Regions from separate parts of the Streptomyces sp. NPDC002817 genome, predicted to be linked through region 2. Evidence: riboswitches for the same ligand, from Rfam matches in the RefSeq annotation. Region 2 holds a riboswitch; the other holds the start of a gene.
What was found. Region 2 has a riboswitch for glycine ahead of gcvP (aminomethyl-transferring glycine dehydrogenase). Riboswitches for the same ligand answer to the same signal wherever they lie in the genome.
Positions count from the first base shown of each region.

Region 1: another riboswitch for glycine. It lies ahead of gcvT (glycine cleavage system aminomethyltransferase GcvT); the one in region 2 lies ahead of gcvP (aminomethyl-transferring glycine dehydrogenase).

Region 1 covers NZ_JBSFUY010000026.1:42,607-52,592, reverse strand. The annotation lists gene ACWD3I_RS35455 (ABC transporter substrate-binding protein) at 1-1,070, opposite strand, end outside; gene ACWD3I_RS35450 (ABC transporter permease) at 1,140-2,150, opposite strand; gene ACWD3I_RS35445 (enhanced serine sensitivity protein SseB C-terminal domain-containing protein) at 2,464-3,264, opposite strand; gene ACWD3I_RS35440 (enhanced serine sensitivity protein SseB) at 3,415-4,188, opposite strand; gene ACWD3I_RS35435 (AAA family ATPase) at 4,269-4,931, opposite strand; glycine riboswitch at 5,153-5,262, shown strand; glycine riboswitch at 5,263-5,368, shown strand; gene gcvT (glycine cleavage system aminomethyltransferase GcvT) at 5,407-6,522, shown strand; gene gcvH (glycine cleavage system protein GcvH) at 6,641-7,018, shown strand; gene glyA (serine hydroxymethyltransferase) at 7,035-8,306, shown strand; gene ACWD3I_RS35415 (L-serine ammonia-lyase) at 8,363-9,730, shown strand; gene ACWD3I_RS35410 (glycoside hydrolase family 25 protein) at 9,847-9,986, shown strand, end outside.
Region 2 covers NZ_JBSFUY010000006.1:5,981-15,966, reverse strand. The annotation lists gene ACWD3I_RS13495 (ABC transporter permease) at 1-283, shown strand, start outside; gene ACWD3I_RS13490 (ABC transporter ATP-binding protein) at 397-1,461, shown strand; gene ACWD3I_RS13485 (TOBE domain-containing protein) at 1,488-1,907, shown strand; gene gcvP (aminomethyl-transferring glycine dehydrogenase) at 1,993-4,878, opposite strand; glycine riboswitch at 5,053-5,149, opposite strand; gene ACWD3I_RS13475 (PRC-barrel domain-containing protein) at 5,270-5,647, shown strand; gene ACWD3I_RS13470 (DNA polymerase IV) at 5,729-7,117, opposite strand; gene ACWD3I_RS13465 (MerR family transcriptional regulator) at 7,175-7,822, opposite strand; gene ACWD3I_RS13460 (bifunctional nuclease family protein) at 8,074-8,547, opposite strand; gene ftsR (transcriptional regulator FtsR) at 8,624-9,361, opposite strand; gene ACWD3I_RS13450 (FHA domain-containing protein) at 9,406-9,986, opposite strand, start outside.

The DNA of each region.
Region 1 (9,986 bases), on a different contig from region 2:
GCCTTGCGGCAGTGCTCGTTGTCGAACGGCTTCACGCTCTGCGGGAAGACCGCGTAGCGGATGTAGCCGGAGACCGGGTTGTCCAGGTTGGCCTTGTGCTCCTGGAGGGCGGTGGTGCGGCCCTGCGGGGACAGACCGGTCTGGTTGATGTCCAGGTCGTAGTCACCGGCGAGCAGACGGGCGTCCAGGTCGTTGGCGTTCGAGAAGAACTTGACCGAGATCTTGTCCGGGTACGCCTTGCGGATCGGGTCCGAGGCCTGGTCCCACTTGTCGTTGCGGACCAGGACCAGGTCCTTGCCCGGGCTGTACGACTGGAACTTGTACGGGCCGGAGGAGAACGGCTTCAGGCCGTACTTGGACTTGGTGTCCTTGTCCTGGCGGACCGGGGAGGCCGAGACCAGGGCGAGGATCTCCTGGAAGTCGGCGTTGGCCTCGGGCAGCTTGAAGACGATGGTCTTGTCGTCCGGCGTCTCGATCGCCTTCAGACCCAGCTTGTCCGCGGAGGTGTCCTTGTACGGACCCTTGTACTCGCCCTTGGGGTCGAGGACGTCCTTCAGGTACACCGGACCGCCGGACAGCACGTCCTGCGCCCAGACGCGCTCGATGCCGTACTTGACGTCCTTGGACGTGATCGGCTTGCCGTCCTCCCACGTGACGCCGTCACGCAGGGTGTACGTGTAGGTCTTGCCGTCGTCGGAGACCTTGGCGAGACCGTTGGCGAGGTCCGGCGTGAGCTCGGTGCCCTTCTCGCCCGGCGCGGCGGCACCCGTCACGAGCTGACGGCTGTAGTAGCGCGCAAAGTTCCACATGAAGCCGTAGTAGCCACGCGTGGTGTCCCACGAGTCGGCGTCCTGGGCACCGGCGAACTTCAGCTCGCCGCCCTTCTTGGCCAGCGAGGCCTGGGCGACCTTGTTGTTCGCGGCGTTGAAGCCGGCCGCGCCCGAGCTGTTGTTGTTGCTGTCGCCGTCATCACCGCCGCCGCCGCACGCCGCCGTGGTCAGCAGCGCGGCGACCGCGGCGACAGCGGCAAACGCCTGCTTCCGCCGCCCTGAGGTGCGTTGGGTAGTCACGATCTCGGATCCTCCGGATTTGATGAGAGACCCCGTGTTGGTGCCACGGGACGCTTTGTGTACGGCAGTTCAGCGGGAACCCTTCGGGTCCAGCGCGTCACGCACGCCGTCGCCGAAGAGGTTGAAGGCAAGAACGGTGATGAAGATCGCTACACCGGGGACCACCATGTACGTGGGGTCCGACTTGTAGTAGTCGATCGCGTTCGAGAGCATCTGCCCCCAGGAGGCCGTGGGCGGCTTGACGCCCACGCCCAGGAAGCTGAGCGCCGCCTCGGTGAGGATGTTGGTGGGGATCATCATCGTCGTGTAGACGATGATCGGCGCGACCAGGTTGGGCAGCAGCTCCTTGAACAGGATGTAGAACCGCCCGGCGCCGAGCGAGCGGGCCGCCTCGACGTATTCGCGCTCGCGCAGCGAGAGCGTCTGGCCGCGCACCACGCGTCCGATGTAGGGCCACCCGAAGAAACCGATGACCAGGATCATCACGAACAGGCGCACGTCGGTGCCGGTCAGTCCCAGCATCTCGTTCGGCATGACGGAGACCAGCGCGATGATGAAGAGCAGCTGCGGGAAGGCCAGCAGGCCGTCCATGACCCGGCTGATGGCCGAGTCGATCCAGCCGCCGAAGAAGCCGGCCAGGATGCCCAGGACCGTGCCGATGACGACGGCGACGATCGCGGACAGGAAGCCGACGAGCAGGGAGATACGGGCGCCGTAGAGGACCCGGGCGAAGATGTCCCGACCGTTGACCGGCTCGACACCCAGCCAGTGGTCGCCGCTGACGCCACCGAAGGACCCCTTGGGGGTGCCGAACAGCGGGTCGATCAGGTCTTTGTCGTTGTACGTGTTCGGGTCCTGCCCGTACAGGCTGGTGATCACCGGCGCGAGCAGAGCGACGACGATGAGGAAGAGCACGACAATGCCGCCCGCGAGCGCGAGTTTGTCCCGCTTCAGTCGCTCCCAGGCGATCCGTCCCAGGGAACGCCCCTGTACGGCCTTGGCGTCGGCGCTGATAACCGCCGCTTCTTCGGCCGCGCTCGGGGCCGCTTCCGCGGTCGGCTCGTGCAATGGTGCCGTCATCTGGCAGGGGCCCCTCTCAACCGGCGGTAGCCGGCCTTCACTTGCCGCTGTGGCGGCGTGATCAGTCCGTCGTACACAGGGGCGAACCCACCCCTGCTGCGGGAGTCTTCAACGCTTTGGCGATCTGTTGCCAGACTTGGCGATGAAAGGATGCATAAACGTGATGCGGCTAGGAGGGTTCCGTTATCCGGACGCCGGGTAACGGCCGCCGGACGGGGACCAGTTGGGACAATGAGGGCCTCATAGGGGTCTTCTGCCCTCATCTACGCGCGCAGATACACTCCCGTAACAGAACAGCCTGTGCCGGTCTGGATCAGTAGCCGCCGGGCGCCGGAGGGTAGCCGTACCCGGCCGCCGGGGCCTGCGCCGGAGCCGCGGCATGTGCCTCGCGGTCGTAGAAGGGGCGGGCGCTCCCGCGCATCCACATCGCGACCGGGTCGTACTCGTCGGACATGGCGACGGTCGACACCGGCAGCCCGTCCGGGACCGCGCCGATGGACTGCTGCATCATCGCGCGCACCGAGTCCACGGCGGGCGGACTGGTGTCGTACACATCCAGACCGATGGCGAGATACGGCGCCCCGAGCGCGGGCTGCACCCAGGCGCGGCGCAGCGAGCGGACGGCCGGGGTGCGGTGGGCGTTCTGCACGATCAGGCCGTAGAACTGCGGAATCTCGATCCCGGGCTCCGACAGCCGCAGCGGGCCGGCGGGCTGGCGCTCCAGACCGGTGGCGATCCGGCGCAGGTCGAGCCAGGGGATGCCGACGCCGCCGCCGGGGGCGTGCGGGTTGAGCCAGAGGCCGAAGTGGTCGGGGTAGAGGGTGCGGGCGACGTCGACCCCGTCGACGACCTCGTAGGAGCGGTTCCACCCACTGGCGCTCAGCTCCTGGGCGGAGGTGACGCACGGGGCGTATCCGTACCCGCCCACCTCCATGTTTCCGTACTGCGCGTCGGGCGAGCCCGACTGGCCGTGCCAGAGGAGCATCCAGACCTGGCCGGAGGAGGGGGTGGCGAGGGCGCGGAGGAGTGCCTCGTAGGCGTCGTATCGCCCCGGCGTCACCTGGCGCAGCATGTGCTCGACCTGGCCGGTCGCGGCGGTGCCGCTCGCGCTCACCTTCTACCGCCCCTTCGGGAAAGTTGCGTGTGTCTGCCGACAGCTTAAGCGGTGAGAGCTCGGGGCTTGCGGTGGTCTGTCGGCTGCGGGTGTGTGGGGGTCGATCGCGCAGTTCCCCGCGCCCCTTGGCGGCGATGCCCCCAGCGGCGTCTACAAGGCACCCTGGAAGAAGGGCCTCACCTTCTCGCGCATCCAATGACCGACCGGATCATCGGCTACGTCCAACAGGACCAGGTTCACCGGCCACCGCACCGGGGTCTGGGTCAGGGCGCGGGCCAGTGCGTCCATCGGGAGGGTACGCAGGTCGCCCTCCCATTGGGAGAGTTCGACGCCCACGAACATCACGGGCTCCGCCGTCTCGATCGAGGCCAGACAGCGGCGGGCCGTGCGGACCACGCCGGTCGCGGCGAACTCGGCGGAGGCGGTCGCGAGGAAGTCGACCGGGTCCTCCTGCCAGTCCGGCTCGTAGAGCTTGACGCGGCCGCCGGTGCCGCCGGGGCCGTCCAGCGGGGTGCGGCCGATGCGGCAGAGCTCGGCGACGGCGGGCGGCGGGAGCGGGACGCCGACCACACCGTCCGGGTTCACGGCGATCCCGATGTGCGGGGGCAGACCGCGCGCGAACTCCACCGCGGGCGCGATCGTGTACGCCATGTGCCCGCCCGCGACCTGCCGGAACTGCTCCTCGGAGCTGAAGACCGGGACGTACGCCTGGCCCTCGATCTCCATGCTGGGCAGGTCGAGAGGGCCGCTGCGCGGGCCGCCGCCGTTCGGCAGCGGGATCCAGACGAAGCTCCGGCCCAGGACCTCGATGATCCGGCCGCCGGCCGCGGGCATCCCGAGGGAGGCCGAGAGCACCTCCTCCAGCTCGTTGCCGGGCCATCCGCCGCCGTGCGGATGGGGGTGCGCCTGTGCCGGGAATGCCATCTGTCCGTCCGCCTGCCGAGTGCTGCCGCTTGTGGCTTGTCTGTGGCTGAAAAGGCTAGCGGGTACGGCGGCGGCTGAGGTCAGCCCGTGAAACCGACCCGGCGCAGGGTGTCCGCCGCGTCCCGGTCGAGCAGCACCGCCGAGCCGACGCCCTGCGGCAGATCGCCCTTGGCCACGGAACGGATCAGCCGGGCGGCCGCCGTGCGGTGCCGCAGGAAGGCGTACTTCGAGACGCCGCGGCCGCGCTCGCGCTGGCCGGCCAGCGCGGTGTCCGGGGCGACGTCGAGCAGCAGCAGATGCAGGGTGCCGCCACGGCGGCGGGCCTCGCGGGCCAGCCAGCCGCGCACCCAGGACTGGGTGCCGCAGTCATGCACGACGACGCCCTTGCCGGAGCGCAGGGCACGGAACAGACCGAAGTAGTGGGCGACGCGGACGAGGGGGCGGTAGATCGCGTACGGCAGGAAGCGCGGCGCCCGGTCGTCCCAGCGGTCGCGGGTGTCCTGGGAGTCGATCCGTACGCCCTTGACCGCCCGGCGCATCAGGGTGGACTTGCCGCTGCCGGGCAGGCCGGTGATCACGACCAGGTCGTCCGGGGCGAAGAGCAGGGCGTGCGGGCTGTGGCCGGCGCGGTCGCGCAGGTCCCGGACGACCGGTTGCGCCGCGCACGTCTCGCGGGCCGGAGCGGCCGGCTGTGCGGGCAGCGCGACGGCCGAGGTCGTGGCGTACGCAGTGGTCCTGTTCACCGTGATCGTCCTCCCCTGGGGCGGGTCACGAGTTCCCCTCCCCGTCGAGTGTAAAGAGAAGGTAATCCGCGGCGCCTCCTGTTTCCGTCCGTTTCTCGCAACAGGCCTGCTACAGCGTGCGGCGAGTGACGGTGGAGGCTGCGCGACCCCTGTGGGAGCCACCCCTGCCCCGCCGGACGGATGCGTGCAATGATGTCCGCGCCAACTGCATACCGGCCGTTTGAATCCGCGCGGGAGAGTTCCGGGCCGTACGTTCTCGTACGAGTGCCCGGGCGCCGAAGGAGCAAGTCCCTCCCTTGAATCTCTCAGGCCCCGTTACCGCGCGGGCGAGGCACATCTGAAAAGCGAGCCGCCCACCGGCGGCTCCACCCAAGGTGCAAGTCATGTCCCCTGCGGTCATGGCGAACCTCTCAGGTTCCGATGACAGATGGGGAGGAACGACCTCGCCCGTCATGCCTTGGGAGACAACCGTCCGATGAGCAATGAACCCCGCCTTACCGCGCTCGATGCCCTGCATCGCTCGCTCGGCGCGACGATGACCGACTTCGCCGGCTGGGACATGCCCCTGCGCTACGGCTCCGAGCGCGACGAGCACAACGCCGTGCGCACGAAGGCCGGACTCTTCGACCTCTCGCACATGGGCGAGATCACGGTGAGCGGACCGCAGGCGGCCGCTCTCCTGAACCACGCCCTGGTCGGCAACATCGCCTCCGTCGGCGTGGGCCGCGCCCGCTACACCATGATCTGCCGCGAGGACGGCGGCATCCTCGACGACCTGATCGTCTACCGGCTCCAAGAGACCGAGTACATGGTCGTCGCGAACGCCTCCAACGCCCAGGTCGTCCTGGACGCGCTCGTGGAGCGTGCGGCCGGCTTCGACGCCGAGGTGCGGGACGACCGGGACGCGTACGCGCTGCTCGCCGTCCAGGGCCCGGAGTCGCCGGGCATCCTCGCCTCGCTCACCGACGCCGACCTCGACGGACTGAAGTACTACGCCGGGCTGCCCGGCACGGTCGCCGGCGTCCCCGCACTGATCGCACGCACCGGCTACACGGGCGAGGACGGCTTCGAGCTGTTCGTGAAGCCCGAGCACGCGGTCGAGCTGTGGCAGGCCCTGACCAAGGCGGGCGAGGGCGCCGGTCTGGTCCCCTGCGGTCTGTCCTGCCGGGACACGCTGCGCCTGGAGGCGGGCATGCCGCTGTACGGGCATGAGCTGTCGACCGAGCTGACCCCCTTCGACGCGGGCCTCGGGCGCGTGGTGAAGTTCGAGAAGGAGGGCGACTTCGTCGGGCGCGAGGCGCTCACCGAGGCCGCCGCCCGGGCTCAGGACAGCCCTCCGCGCGTCCTCGTCGGCCTGATCGCCGAGGGCCGCCGTGTCCCCCGCGCCGGGTACGCCGTGGTCGCCGACGGCCAGGTGATCGGCGAGGTCACCTCCGGCGCCCCCTCGCCCACGCTGGGCAAGCCGATCGCGATGGCCTACGTCGACGCCGCGCACGCCGCGCCGGGCACCACCGGAATCGGTGTGGACATCCGGGGCAGCCACGAGCCCTACGAGGTCGTGGCTCTGCCGTTCTACAAGCGCCAGAAGTAGACACTGGACGCGAGGTCGCGCGCCCGCGCGTGACCCTGCGCACATTTCCGCTGCTCACGCACGTTCCCAGCAGTCCCCCATCCACCAGCACTCCCCCGCGTACAGGAGAATTCAGGCCATGAGCAACCCCCAGCAGCTGCGCTACAGCAAGGAGCACGAGTGGCTGTCGGGCGCCGAGGACGGCGTCTCGACGGTAGGCATCACGGAGCACGCGGCCAACGCACTCGGCGATGTCGTCTTCGTGCAGCTCCCGGAGGTCGGTGACACGGTGACCGCGGGCGAGACCTGTGGCGAGCTGGAGTCGACCAAGTCGGTCTCCGACCTGTACTCCCCGGTCTCCGGTGAGGTCACCGGGGTCAACGAGGACGTCGTCAACGACCCGTCGCTGGTGAACTCCGCCCCCTTCGAGGGCGGCTGGCTGTTCAAGGTACGCATCGCGGACGAGCCGGCCGACCTGCTCTCCGCCGACGAGTACACCGCCTTTTCCGCCGGCTGAGAGGTCGTAGCACCACATGTCCGAGAAGTCGCTTCTTAACCAGACCCTGCACGAGCTGGACCCGGACGTCGCCGCCGCGGTCGACGCCGAGCTGAACCGCCAGCAGTCCACGCTCGAGATGATCGCCTCCGAGAACTTCGCGCCCGTCGCGGTCATGGAGGCCCAGGGCTCGGTCCTCACCAACAAGTACGCCGAGGGCTACCCGGGCCGCCGCTACTACGGCGGCTGCGAGCACGTCGACGTCGCCGAGCAGATCGCCATCGACCGGATCAAGGAGCTGTTCGGCGCCGAGTACGCCAACGTCCAGCCCCACTCCGGCGCCTCCGCCAACCAGGCCGCGCTCTTCGCGCTGGCCCAGCCCGGCGACACCATCCTCGGTCTGGACCTGGCCCACGGCGGCCACCTGACCCACGGGATGCGGCTGAACTTCTCCGGCAAGCAGTTCAACGTGGTCGCGTACCACGTGGACGAGGCCGGTCTGGTCGACATGGCCGAGGTCGAGCGGCTCGCCAAGGAGCACCGCCCGAAGGTGATCATCGCGGGCTGGTCGGCGTACCCGCGCCAGCTGGACTTCGCGGAGTTCCGCCGGATCGCCGACGAGGTCGAGGCGTATCTGTGGGTCGACATGGCGCACTTCGCCGGTCTGGTCGCCGCCGGGCTGCACCCGAACCCGGTCGAGTACGCCGACGTCGTCACCTCCACCACCCACAAGACGCTGGGCGGCCCGCGCGGCGGCATCATCCTGGCGAAGAAGGAGTTCGCGAAGAAGCTGAACTCCTCGGTCTTCCCGGGCTTCCAGGGCGGTCCGCTGGAGCATGTGATCGCCGCGAAGGCGGTCTCCTTCAAGGTCGCGGCTTCGGAGGAGTTCAAGGAGCGCCAGCGGCGTACGGTGGAGGGTGCGCGGATCCTCGCCGAGCGCCTGACAGCCGCGGACGCCCGCGAGGCCGGGGTGAACGTGCTCTCCGGTGGCACCGACGTGCACCTGATCCTCGTCGACCTGCGCGAGTCCGAGCTGGACGGCCAGCAGGCCGAGGACCGTCTCCACGAGGTCGGCATCACGGTCAACCGCAACGCCGTCCCCAACGACCCGCGCCCGCCGATGGTGACATCGGGTCTGCGGATCGGTACGCCCGCCCTGGCCACCCGTGGCTTCACGGCCGAGGACTTCACCGAGGTCGCGGACGTCATCGCCGAGGCGCTCAAGCAGTCGTACGACGTGGAAGACCTGAAGGCCCGGGTCAAGGCCCTGGCCGACAAGCACCCGCTGTACCCCGGTCTCAACAAGTAGTTCCCCGGCGGGGGCACCCGACGACGTGTGCCCCCGCCCTTTCTCTAGGAGTTCCCGTGGCCATCTCGGTCTTCGACCTGTTCTCGATCGGCATCGGCCCGTCGAGCTCCCACACGGTCGGCCCGATGCGTGCGGCCCGTATGTTCGTCCGCCGTCTGCGCAACGAGGGGCTGCTGTCCGCCACCGCCTCCGTGCGCTGCGAGCTCTACGGCTCCCTCGGCGCGACCGGCCACGGCCACGGCACCCCGAAGGCGGTACTGCTGGGCCTCGAGGGGGCGTCTCCCCGCACGGTCGACGTGGAGGGCGCGGACGAGCGGGTGGAGCAGATCAAGCAGTCCGGTCTGCTGAGGCTGCTGGGCGAGGTCGAGATCCCGTTCTCCTTCGACGACGACCTGGTCCTGCACCGCCGCAAGGCGCTCCCGTACCACGCGAACGGCATGACGATCTGGGCGTACGACGCTGCCGGTACGGAGTTGCTGTCCAAGACGTACTACTCGGTGGGCGGCGGCTTCGTCGTCGACGAGGACGCAGTCGGCGAGGACCGCATCAAGCTGGACGACACGGTCCTGAAGTACCCCTTCCGCACGGGCGACGAGCTGCTGCGCCTGACGAAGGAGACGGGTCTGTCGATCTCCGCGCTGATGCTGGAGAACGAACGCTCCTGGCGCACCGAGGACGAGATCCGGGCCGGCCTGCTGGAGATCTGGCGCGCCATGCAGGCGTGCGTCTCGCGCGGCATGTCCCGCGAGGGCATCCTGCCGGGCGGACTGCGCGTCAAACGCCGGGCGGCGGTGACGGCCCGTCAACTCCGGGCGGAGGGTGATCCGCTGGCGCACGCGATGGAGTGGATCACGCTCTACGCGATGGCGGTGAACGAGGAGAACGCGGCGGGCGGCCGGGTCGTCACGGCCCCGACGAACGGCGCTGCCGGCATCATCCCGGCCGTCCTCCACTACTACCTCAACTTCGTGCCGGGCGCCGACGAGGACGGGGTCGTGCGGTTCCTGCTCGCCGCGGGCGCGATCGGCATGCTCTTCAAGGAGAACGCCTCCATCTCCGGCGCCGAGGTCGGCTGCCAGGGCGAGGTCGGCTCCGCCTGCTCGATGGCCGCGGGCGCGCTCGCGGAGGTCCTCGGCGGCTCCCCGGAACAGGTCGAGAACGCCGCGGAGATCGGCATGGAGCACAACCTGGGGCTGACCTGCGACCCGGTGGGTGGCCTGGTCCAGATCCCCTGCATCGAGCGCAACGGCATGGCCGCGGTCAAGGCGGTCACCGCGGCCCGGATGGCGATGCGCGGGGACGGCTCGCACAAGGTGTCCCTGGACAAGGTCATCAAGACCATGAAGGAGACCGGGGCGGACATGTCGGTGAAGTACAAGGAGACCGCGCGGGGCGGGTTGGCGGTCAACATCATCGAGTGCTGAACTCCCCTTCGCCTGGCGGAGGGCGGCGTTCCTCTCAGCAGAAGCCGACGCCCATGGTGCCTAAGGTATGGGGTACTCCAACTCCTGTCCCCCTACGGCATTTCGAGGAGTCCCCCATGCTGCGCGGCATCGACGTCAGCTCGTACCAGTCCTCCTCCTACGACACGGACGGCATCTCCTTCGTCTTCATCAAGGCGACGGAGGGCCGCACGTACACCAACCCCAAACTGGCGGCCCAGACGAAGACGGCCCGCGA
Region 2 (9,986 bases):
GGGCGCCTCCCGCTTCACGGCCTTCCGCCGCGTGACCCTCCCCCTGATCGCCCCGGGTATCGCCGCCGGCGCCGTCCTCGCCTGGGCCCGAGCCCTGGGCGAGTTCGGCGCCACGATCACCTTCGCCGGCAACTTCCCCGGCCGCACCCAGACCATGCCCCTCGCGGTCTACCTGGCCCTCCAGAGCGACCCGGCAGCGGCGATCGCCCTGAGCCTGGTGCTCCTGGCGGTGTCGATCGCGGTACTGGCGGGCTTGCGGGACCGCTGGATGACGGCGTCATGACCAACACTCGTCCCGCCGCCGATGGCGCTCAGCCCTCACAGGGGCCACCCGCACCCGACAACGAAAGCGGCACGGGTGGTGCGGGTGAGAAAACAGATCCGGTCGAAGGCCGGATGCCCACAACACCCCCGCGCCCGACCAACGGCCTCCACGCCCACCTGGTCGTCGCCCACCCCGCCTTCCACCTCGACATCACCCTCACGGCTGCCCCCGGCGAGGTGGTAGCCCTCCTCGGCCCCAACGGCGCGGGCAAGACCACCGCCCTGCGCGCCCTCGCCGGCCTCACTCCTCTCACCGCCGGCCACCTCTGCCTCGACGGCACCGACCTGGACCGCACACCCCCCGAATCCCGCCCCGTCGGCGTCGTGTTCCAGGACTACCTCCTCTTCCCGCACCTCACAGCCCTGGACAACGTCGCGTTCGGCCCCCGCTGCCAGGGCGCGACAAAGGCGGAGGCCCGCCAGCAGGCAACGGAGTGGCTGACCCGCATGGGGCTCATCGACCACGCCACAGCCAAACCCCGCAGACTCTCCGGCGGCCAGGCCCAACGCGTCGCCCTGGCCCGCGCCCTGGCCACGCACCCGCGCCTGCTCCTCCTCGACGAACCCCTCGCCGCCCTGGACGCCCGCACCCGCCTGGAGGTCCGCTCCCAACTCCGCCGCCACCTGGCCGACTTCGAGGCCGTCGCCGTCCTGGTCACCCACGACCCCCTGGACGCGATGGTCCTGGCCGACCGCCTGGTCGTGATCGAGCACGGCCGGGTCGTCCAGCAGGGCACCCCGTCCGACATCGCCCGCCACCCCCGTACGGACTACATCGCCCGGCTCGTAGGCCTGAACCTCTACAAGGGCCGGTCAGAAGGCCACACGGTCCACCTGGAGGCCGGCCCCGACATCACCACCACCGAGGACCTCACGGGAGAGGCCTTCGTCGCGTTCCCGCCGTCCGCCGTGACCCTCTACCGCGACCGCCCCACCGGTTCCAGCGCCCGTAACCTCTGGCACTGCGAGGTGGCCGGCCTGGAGACCCACGGCGACCAGATCCGCGCCGACCTCACCGGCGAACTCCCCCTCGCCGCGGACCTCACCACGGTCGCCGCGGCCGAACTCGACCTGCACCCGGGTGCGGAGGTCTGGGCCACGGTGAAGGCGACGCAAACGCACGCATACCCGGCGTAAGCCATACACAGCTCTAAGTTGATGCCATGACTCTGAGCATCCGCAACCAACTCCCCGGCACCGTCACCGAGGTCACCCCCGGCGACGTGATGGCCACGGTCAAGGTCCGGCTCTCCGGCGGCCAGAACCTCACCGCCGCGATCACCAGGGAAGCGGCCGAGGACCTGGCCCTCACGGCGGGCTCCGCCGTACGCGCCCTCGTGAAGTCGACGGAGATCTCCCTGGCCACGGGCCCCGTCGAGGGCCTCTCGATCCGCAACCGGCTCCCCGGCACGGTCACCGGCATCACCACGGGCCCCGCCATGGCAGCCGTCAAGGTGACCGTCGACGGCACCGAACTGACCGCCGCCATCACCAAGGACGCCGCCGAGGACCTGGCCCTCGCCGCCGGCACCCCCGTCGTAGCTCTGATCAAGTCGACCGAGGTCTCCCTCGCGACCGAGTGAGCCAGGCGAACACAGCGACCACGGCGGACACGGCGGACACAAAAGATGGGCCCCGCCGAAAGCGGGGCCCATCCCAACAACCGGCTCAGTCCTCGTAGGCGTCCAGCGGCGGGCAGGAGCACACCAGATTCCGGTCACCGAAGGCCTGGTCGATCCGGCGCACCGGCGGCCAGTACTTGTCCGCGACCGACACCCCGGCCGGGAACACGGCCTCTTCGCGCGTGTACGCGTGCTCCCACTCCCCGCCGAGCGCCCGGGCGGTGTGCGGCGCGTTCCGCAGCGGGTTGTCCTCCGCGGGCCACTCGCCGGCGCCGACCTTCTCGATCTCCCCGCGGATCGCGATCATCGCGTCGCAGAACCGGTCGAGCTCGATCAGATCCTCGGACTCGGTCGGCTCGATCATCAGCGTCCCCGCCACCGGGAACGACATCGTCGGCGCGTGGAACCCGTAGTCGATGAGCCGCTTGGCGACGTCGTCGACGCTCACTCCGGTCGCCTTGGTCAGCGGCCGCAGATCGATGATGCACTCGTGCGCGACCAGCCCTCCAGGGCCGGTGTAGAGCACGGGGTAGTGCGGTTCGAGCCGCTTGGCGATGTAGTTGGCACCGAGGACGGCCACCTGCGTGGCGCGCTTGAGCCCTTCACCGCCCATGAGCCGGACGTACGTCCACGAGATCGGCAGGATCCCCGCGGACCCCCACGGCGCGGCCGAGATCGGCCCGACACCCGTCTCCGGCCCGGCGGCGGGCTGCAGCGGGTGGTTGGGCAGATACGGCGCCAGATGCGCACGCACACCGACCGGCCCGACACCCGGACCGCCACCGCCGTGCGGGATGCAGAAGGTCTTGTGCAGGTTGAGGTGCGAGACGTCCCCGCCGAAGTGGCCCGGCTTGGCAAGCCCCACCAGGGCGTTGAGGTTGGCACCGTCGACGTAGACCTGCCCGCCGGCCTCGTGCACCTGCGCACAGATGTCGGCGACATGCTCCTCGAACACACCGTGCGTCGACGGGTACGTGATCATCAGCACCGACAGCTCGTCGCGGTACTGCTCGATCTTCGCCCGCAGATCCTCGACGTCGATCTCGCCGTCCTCGGCGGTCTTCACGACGACGACCTTCATCCCGGCCATGACCGCGCTGGCGGCGTTGGTCCCATGGGCGGAGGACGGGATCAGACACACGGTCCGCTGCTCGTCCCCATTGGCCCGGTGGTACCCGCGTACGGCGAGCAGCCCGGCCAGCTCGCCCTGCGACCCGGCGTTGGGCTGCAGCGACACCTTGTCGTATCCGGTGACCTCGGCGAGCCGCTCCTCCAGCTCACGGATGAGCGTGAGATAGCCCTGCGCCTGCTCGGCGGGCGCGAAGGGGTGCAGCTGCCCGAACTCGGGCCAGGTGACCGGCTCCATCTCGGTGGTCGCGTTGAGCTTCATGGTGCAGGAGCCCAGCGGGATCATGCCGCGGTCGAGCGCGTAGTCCCGGTCGGCGAGCCTGCGCAGGTAGCGCAGCATCGCCGTCTCGGAGCGGTACTGGTGGAAGACCGGGTGCGCGAGGAACTCGTCGCTCCGCAGCAGCCCGGCCGGCACGGCGTCCTCGGTGGCGGCGTCGAGCGCCTCGACGTCACCCTCGACCCCGAACGCCGACCATACGGCGCTCAGCTGGGCCCGCGTGGTCGTCTCGTCGCAGGAGGCGGAGACCCGGTCGGCGTCCACGAGATGCAGGTTGACGCCGTTCTTGCGCGCGGCGGCGACGACCTCGGCGGCCCTGCCCGGCACCCGGGCGGTCACCGTGTCGAAGTAGGCGCCGTGCACGACCTCGACACCACCGGCGGTGAGCCCCGCGGCGAGGATGCCGGCGTAGCGGTGGGTCCGCCGCGCGATGCCCTTCAGCCCCTCGGGCCCGTGGTAGACGGCGTACATCCCGGCCATCACGGCGAGCAGCACCTGCGCGGTACAGATGTTGCTGGTCGCCTTCTCCCGGCGGATGTGCTGCTCACGGGTCTGCAGGGCCAGCCGGTACGCCTTGTGCCCGTCGGCGTCCACGGACACACCCACGAGCCGCCCGGGCAGGCTGCGCGCGAACTTCTCGCGCACCGCCATGTAGCCGGCGTGCGGCCCGCCGAAGCCCATCGGCACACCGAAGCGCTGTGTGGTTCCGACCGCGATGTCGGCCCCGAGCTCACCGGGCGACTTCAGCAGCGTCAGCGCGAGCAGATCCGCGGCGACGGTGACCAGCGCTCCGAGCTCGTGCGCCTGCTCGATCAGCGGCTTTATGTCCCGCACGACACCGGAGGCGCCGGGGTACTGGACGAGCACGCCGTTGATCTCACGACCGGCGACGTCGGCCGGAATGCCGTCGCCGAGGTCGGCGACCACGACCTCCACGCCGGCCGGCTCGGCACGGGTCTCGATCACGGCGATGGTCTGCGGAAGCGCGTCCGCGTCGACCAGGAACAGCCCCTTCTTGTTCTTGCCCATGCGCCGGGACAGCGACATGGCCTCGGCGGCCGCCGTGCCCTCGTCGAGCAGCGAGGCACCGGAGGTGGGGAGTCCGGTCAGTTCGGCGACCATGGTCTGGAAGTTGAGCAGAGCCTCGAGCCGTCCCTGGGAGATCTCGGGCTGGTACGGCGTGTAGGCGGTGTACCAGGCAGGGTTCTCCATGACGTTGCGCAGGATGACGGGCGGCGTGAAGGTCCCGTAGTACCCGAGTCCGATCATGGAGCCGAGAACCTGGTTCCGATCGGCGAGCGAGCGAAGCTCGGCAAGCACCTCTGCCTCGGTGCGAGCACCGGGCAGGTCGAGGTCATCGGCGTTCTTGATCACATCCGGCACCGCGGCGGCGGTGAGCTCGTCCAGCGAGCCATAGCCGACCTGCGCGAGCATCTTGGCCCGCGCCTCCTGGTCGGGCCCGATGTGGCGCTGCTCGAAGGGGATCCCCTGCTCGAGCTCTGTGAGCGGAGTGCGGTGGGCGGTCATTACGGAGGCCTCCTGGTCTGACACGACCTGCGAGGGGCACCACGGCACGGGTACCCGGACGGCCTCCCCCTCTGTCATCTCAACCTGAGAGCTTCACCGGGGCGCCCGAGGGCTCCCGGCTTTCACCGTCGGTGAGAGCGGAAGCCGTACTCCCGCCCTGCTTTCCAGAGTGGCCTCGTCCATGCGGTACGTGTGCCTGAGAGATTCCGGGGAGGATTTGCTCCTTCGGCGCCTCCGAACAGTGTCCGGAGGACTCTCCCGCACAGGGTCAGCAGCCGCTTGTCAGCCTAGCAGCGAGGCAGACGCGGATCCCTCGAGTGGCCGCCTCCCCCAATGTGCTCTTTCGTAGTGCTTACGGATGAGTTGCGAGTCGCGACCTAGTGGAGGGCCCGTGCAGACCGATATCGATCCTCGGAACCTGATCGGCCGCAAGGCCTTCGACCGCAACGGCACCAAGATCGGCACGATCGACGAGGTCTACCTCGACGACGCGACCGGCGTACCGGAATGGGCGGCCATACGCACCGGCCTCTTCAGCAGGGACGCATTCGTCCCCCTGGAACCCAGCGAACTCCTCGAGGGCGCCCTCCGAGTCCCCTTCGAACGAGCCCTGATCAAGGACGCCCCGGACTTCGGCGTAGGCCGCCACTTGTCCCCCGACCAGGAACTCCAGCTCTACCACCACTACGGCCTGGACGTGGCCCCACCGCCCCCCTTCCCGGACCACGACTTCGGCAAGCTGGCAGGCACGGAGGACGCGGAAGCCTGACGGAGCAGACACACAGACCTGCGGCCGCCGACGACGGTGCTCAGCCCCCACAGGGGCCACCCGCGCCCGACAACGAAACCGTCACGGGTGGTGCGGACGGGAATCCGAATCCGGCCGAAGACCGGACACCCCACACACCACCGGCACCAACGGCAACGGCTCAGCCACCGCCAACGCAGGATCCTCCACCGAAAACGTCCGCACCCGCCCCGGCGCGGAATCCGGCGTCTCGAACCTCACGGTCACCCTCCCCAGCCCACTCCCCTGCACCCACCCATGCCCGAACTCGTCATGCCGCACATCGTGCCCCGAGACCCACCGCCGCTCGACGGGAACCACCGGCGACTCCTCAGCCACCTCGACCCGCTGCTCCTCCTCCGCAAGCTCGGCACGCTCCCCCGCAGCCTGAGCGAACAGATCCTCCTGCGTGTAGTCGGCAAGCCCGCTCACCCCGACCCCCAGCAGCCGCACCCCACCCGTCGTGTCCACGGAGTCCAACAACCGCGCCGCGGCCTCCCGCACCACCGCCACGTCATCGGTCGGCCCCCGCAACGTCTCGGACCGGGTCAACGTGGAGAAGTCGTACCGCCGCACCTTCAGCACAATGGTCCGCCCCGACAGCCCGGCCCCCCGCAACCTCCGCACACACCGATCCGCCAGCCGCTGCACCTCCAGCCCGACCCGCATCCGGTCATGGATGTCCACGTCATACGTGTCCTCGACCGACACGGACTTGGTCTCCCGCTCGGCCACCACGGGCCGCTCGTCGTACGCCATCGCCATCGCGTACAGCCCGTGCCCATGGGCCTTCCCCAGCAGCCGTACGAGCTCGTCCTCCCCCGCCTCCGCGATCTCCTCGACCGTGTGGATCCCGGCCCGCCGCAGATGGTCACCCGTCGCCGGCCCCACCCCTGGCAGGATCCGCACCGACTTGGGCCCCAGCAGCGCCCGCTCGGTCCCCGGCTCGATCAGCACCAGCCCGTCCGGCTTGGCCTGCTCGGAGGCGATCTTCGCGAGCATCTTGGACGCCGCGAGCCCCACCGACCCCGTGAGCCCCGTGCCGGCCCGTATGTCGGCGCGCAGCTTCACCCCGGCCAGCCGCGCCGACTCCTCGTCCCAGGCCGCTCCCCCGGCCTCCAGATCCACGAACGCCTCGTCGAGGCTGAGCGGCTCCACAAGCGGCGACAGCGCCCGCAGCAGCCCCATCACCTGCTCACTGATCGACCGGTAGAACCCGAAGCGCGGCACAAGGTACGCGGCGTTCGGCACGAGCCGCCGTGCCTGGGCCATGGGCATCGCGGAGTGCACACCGAACACCCGGGCCTCGTACGACGCCGTGGCCACCACCCCACGCGGCCCGAGCCCGCCCACCACGACGGCCTTCCCTCGCAGGCTCGGCTTGGACGCCTGCTCCGCCGAGGCGAAGAAGGCATCCATGTCGAGATGCAGGATCGTGGGCGCGGTTCTCACATCTCCGATGCTGCCCTACGCCACTGACAATGCCCCGCCGCGAGCGTGGAGCGGCCCTCAGACCGCCCGGTTGCGCCGCCGCGCCAGCTCGTCCGCCGGGTTGTGTCCTACGAGGGTCTCCCCGGTGTCGATCCGCTCCCCGTGCAGCTGCGACAGCGCGCTCTCGACATCCCGCCACACGACGCCCACGGCAATGCCGAAGATCCCCTGACCGCCCTGGAGCAGCGCGTGGACCTCGTCCGGCGAGGTGCACTCGTAGACCGTGGCACCGTCGCTCATGAGCGTCATCCGCTCCAGGTCCCGGAACCCGCGCTCACGCAGGTGCAGCACGGCGGTGCGGATGTTCTGGAGCGACACCCCGGTGTCGAGGAACCGTTTGACGATCTTCAGGACGACGACGTCCCGGAAGCTGTACAGGCGCTGCGTCCCCGACCCGTGGGCGGGCCGCACGCTCGGCTCCACGAGCCCGGTGCGCGCCCAGTAGTCCAGTTGGCGGTAAGTGATGCCGGCGGCCGCACAGGCCGTCGGACCGCGGTAGCCGATCTCCTCGGACGCCATGGACGTCGCCCCTCCGCCGCTGCTCGGCACGACCGCCGGTCGCTGCGGAGCGTGATCGGCCGCGCTGCTGTGAAGCGGGTACGGGCCGCTCGCCCCCAGACTGCGTCCGGGAGCACCCCCAGCCGTACCGTCGCCGCTGCTTCTCACGCCGACCTCCGTCCTTGACCTGCCTTCTCGACGGTAGGCAGTCACCCGGGGTGCGTCAACGATCGCCACACTCGGCACGCCGAGTGATAATCACCCTAGGAGTGGTTTGCCGTACCCCACCGCGGGGAAAGGCTAGCCGAATGCGCTCGGGACGGGCCGCAGGACGCTCTCACTCGCCGCTGGCAAATGCCAGCATTTCAGTGGTCACCGGACACGGCCGCCCCGTCTTGGACCGCGAGTCCGGCCATGCCTCACTGGCTGCTGGTACCGAAGTCCTCGGGCGAGATCTGGTCGAGGAACTCGCGGAACTTCTCCACCTCGTCCTCCTGCTCGTCCGGGATGGCGATGCCCGCGTCGTCGAGCACACCGTCGCTGCCGTAGATCGGCGTCCCGGTACGCAGCGCCAGCGCTATGGCATCGGAGGGTCGGGCACTCACCTCGACTCCGCTGGCGAAGACCAGCTCCGCGTAGAAGACGCCCTCACGCAGATCCGTGATGCGTACTTCGGTGAGCTCCTGACCGACGGCTTCCAGCACGTCCTTGAACAGGTCGTGGGTCAGCGGTCGCGCGGGGGCCATGCCCTGCTGGGCGAAAGCGATCGCCGTCGCCTCCCCCGGCCCGATCCAGATCGGGAGGTAGCGGTCGCCTCCCACTTCACGCAGGAGCACGATCGGTTGGTTGGAGGGCATTTCGACCCGGACACCTACGACATCGAGCTCGTTCACACAGCAACCCTAGGCCGTGCCCGGGACGTTTGGGTAGTCGGGCAGGAAACGGGGGACGGATCCGGCGTACGAGGCCTCAGGGCAGCCGCACACCGAGGGCGGTCTGCACCAGCGCCGCATGCAGCTTCACCGTGAGCCCCGCCAGTTCCTTCGCACGGGCTTCCGCGTGCGCCCGCGTCTGCGGATTGCGGTGCCGCCTCAACGGGGCCACCACCTGGTCCACCAGGCCGGCCTCCCGGTCGGCTGCGGCCTTCATCACCCGCAGATGCCTCGGCTCGATCCCGAACCGCCCCAGCTCGACGACGAGCGCCGCCACGGTGACCGTCTCGGCGTCGTACGCCCCGTCCGGCAGCGCGGCGATCAGCCCGTACGACTCCCACTCCTCGAGCTCCCGCTCGCCGATCTCGGCAGCGACGAGCAGCTCGGCCCGCCCGATCCGTACGGCGGTGGGTGCCTCGAAGGGGTCGGGCAGCGCCTCACCGTCGCGCTGACGCCCCACGACGGGCAGTGCGACGGCCTCGCCCCGCCCCATCGCGTCCAGGTGCTCGCGGATCACCTTGAGCGGCAGATAGTGATCCCGCTGCATCCTCAGCACGTGTCCGAGGCGCTCGACGTCCTCCGGGCTGAACTTGCGATACCCCGAGGGGGTCCGCTGCGGCTCGATGAGCCCCTCCGACTCCAGGAAGCGGATCTTGGAGATGGTGACTTCGGGGAACTCGTCACGCAGCGCGTTCAGCACCGTGCCGATGCTCATCAGCCCACTGTCCGCGGCGGCGGCACCGTCCCGGGCACCGCCGCTCGGTGTTTGAAGCATGGACCTTCCCTGGGGGTGTCCCCCGGACGAAGCCCGGGGGCGGGTCAGTAGCCCCGCTGGCTCGCGTAGAAGACCAGCCGGTACTTGCCGATCTGCACCTCGTCGCCGTTGTGCAGCGGCACCGAGTCGATCCGCTCACGGTTCACGTACGTGCCGTTGAGACTGCCGACATCGGCGACGGTGAACGAGCCGTCCGGCTGGCGACGGAACTCCACATGCCGGCGAGACACCGTCACGTCGTCCAGGAAGATGTCGCTCTGCGGATGACGTCCGGCCGTGGTCAGCTCGCCGTCCAGCAGGAAGCGGCTGCCCGAGTTCGGCCCGCGGCGCACCACCAGGAGAGCGGAGCCCAGCGGCAGCGCGTCCACGGCCGCCTGTGCCTCCGGAGAGAGCATGGGCATCTGCGTCTGACCGGTGACCTCGGCGTCGTATGCCTCGAGACCGGAGATGGAGATCGTGGAGGTCGTCTCCGACGGGCGCTCGGGCGTACCCCTCAGCGGCGCACCACAGTTGGAGCAGAAGCGGCTGTTCTCCGCGTTGCGGTTACCGCACCTCGTACACACCAGGGCCGACATGGAAAACTCTCCACCCGTACTCGAGGTTGACGGTTGCCCGAAACCTATGC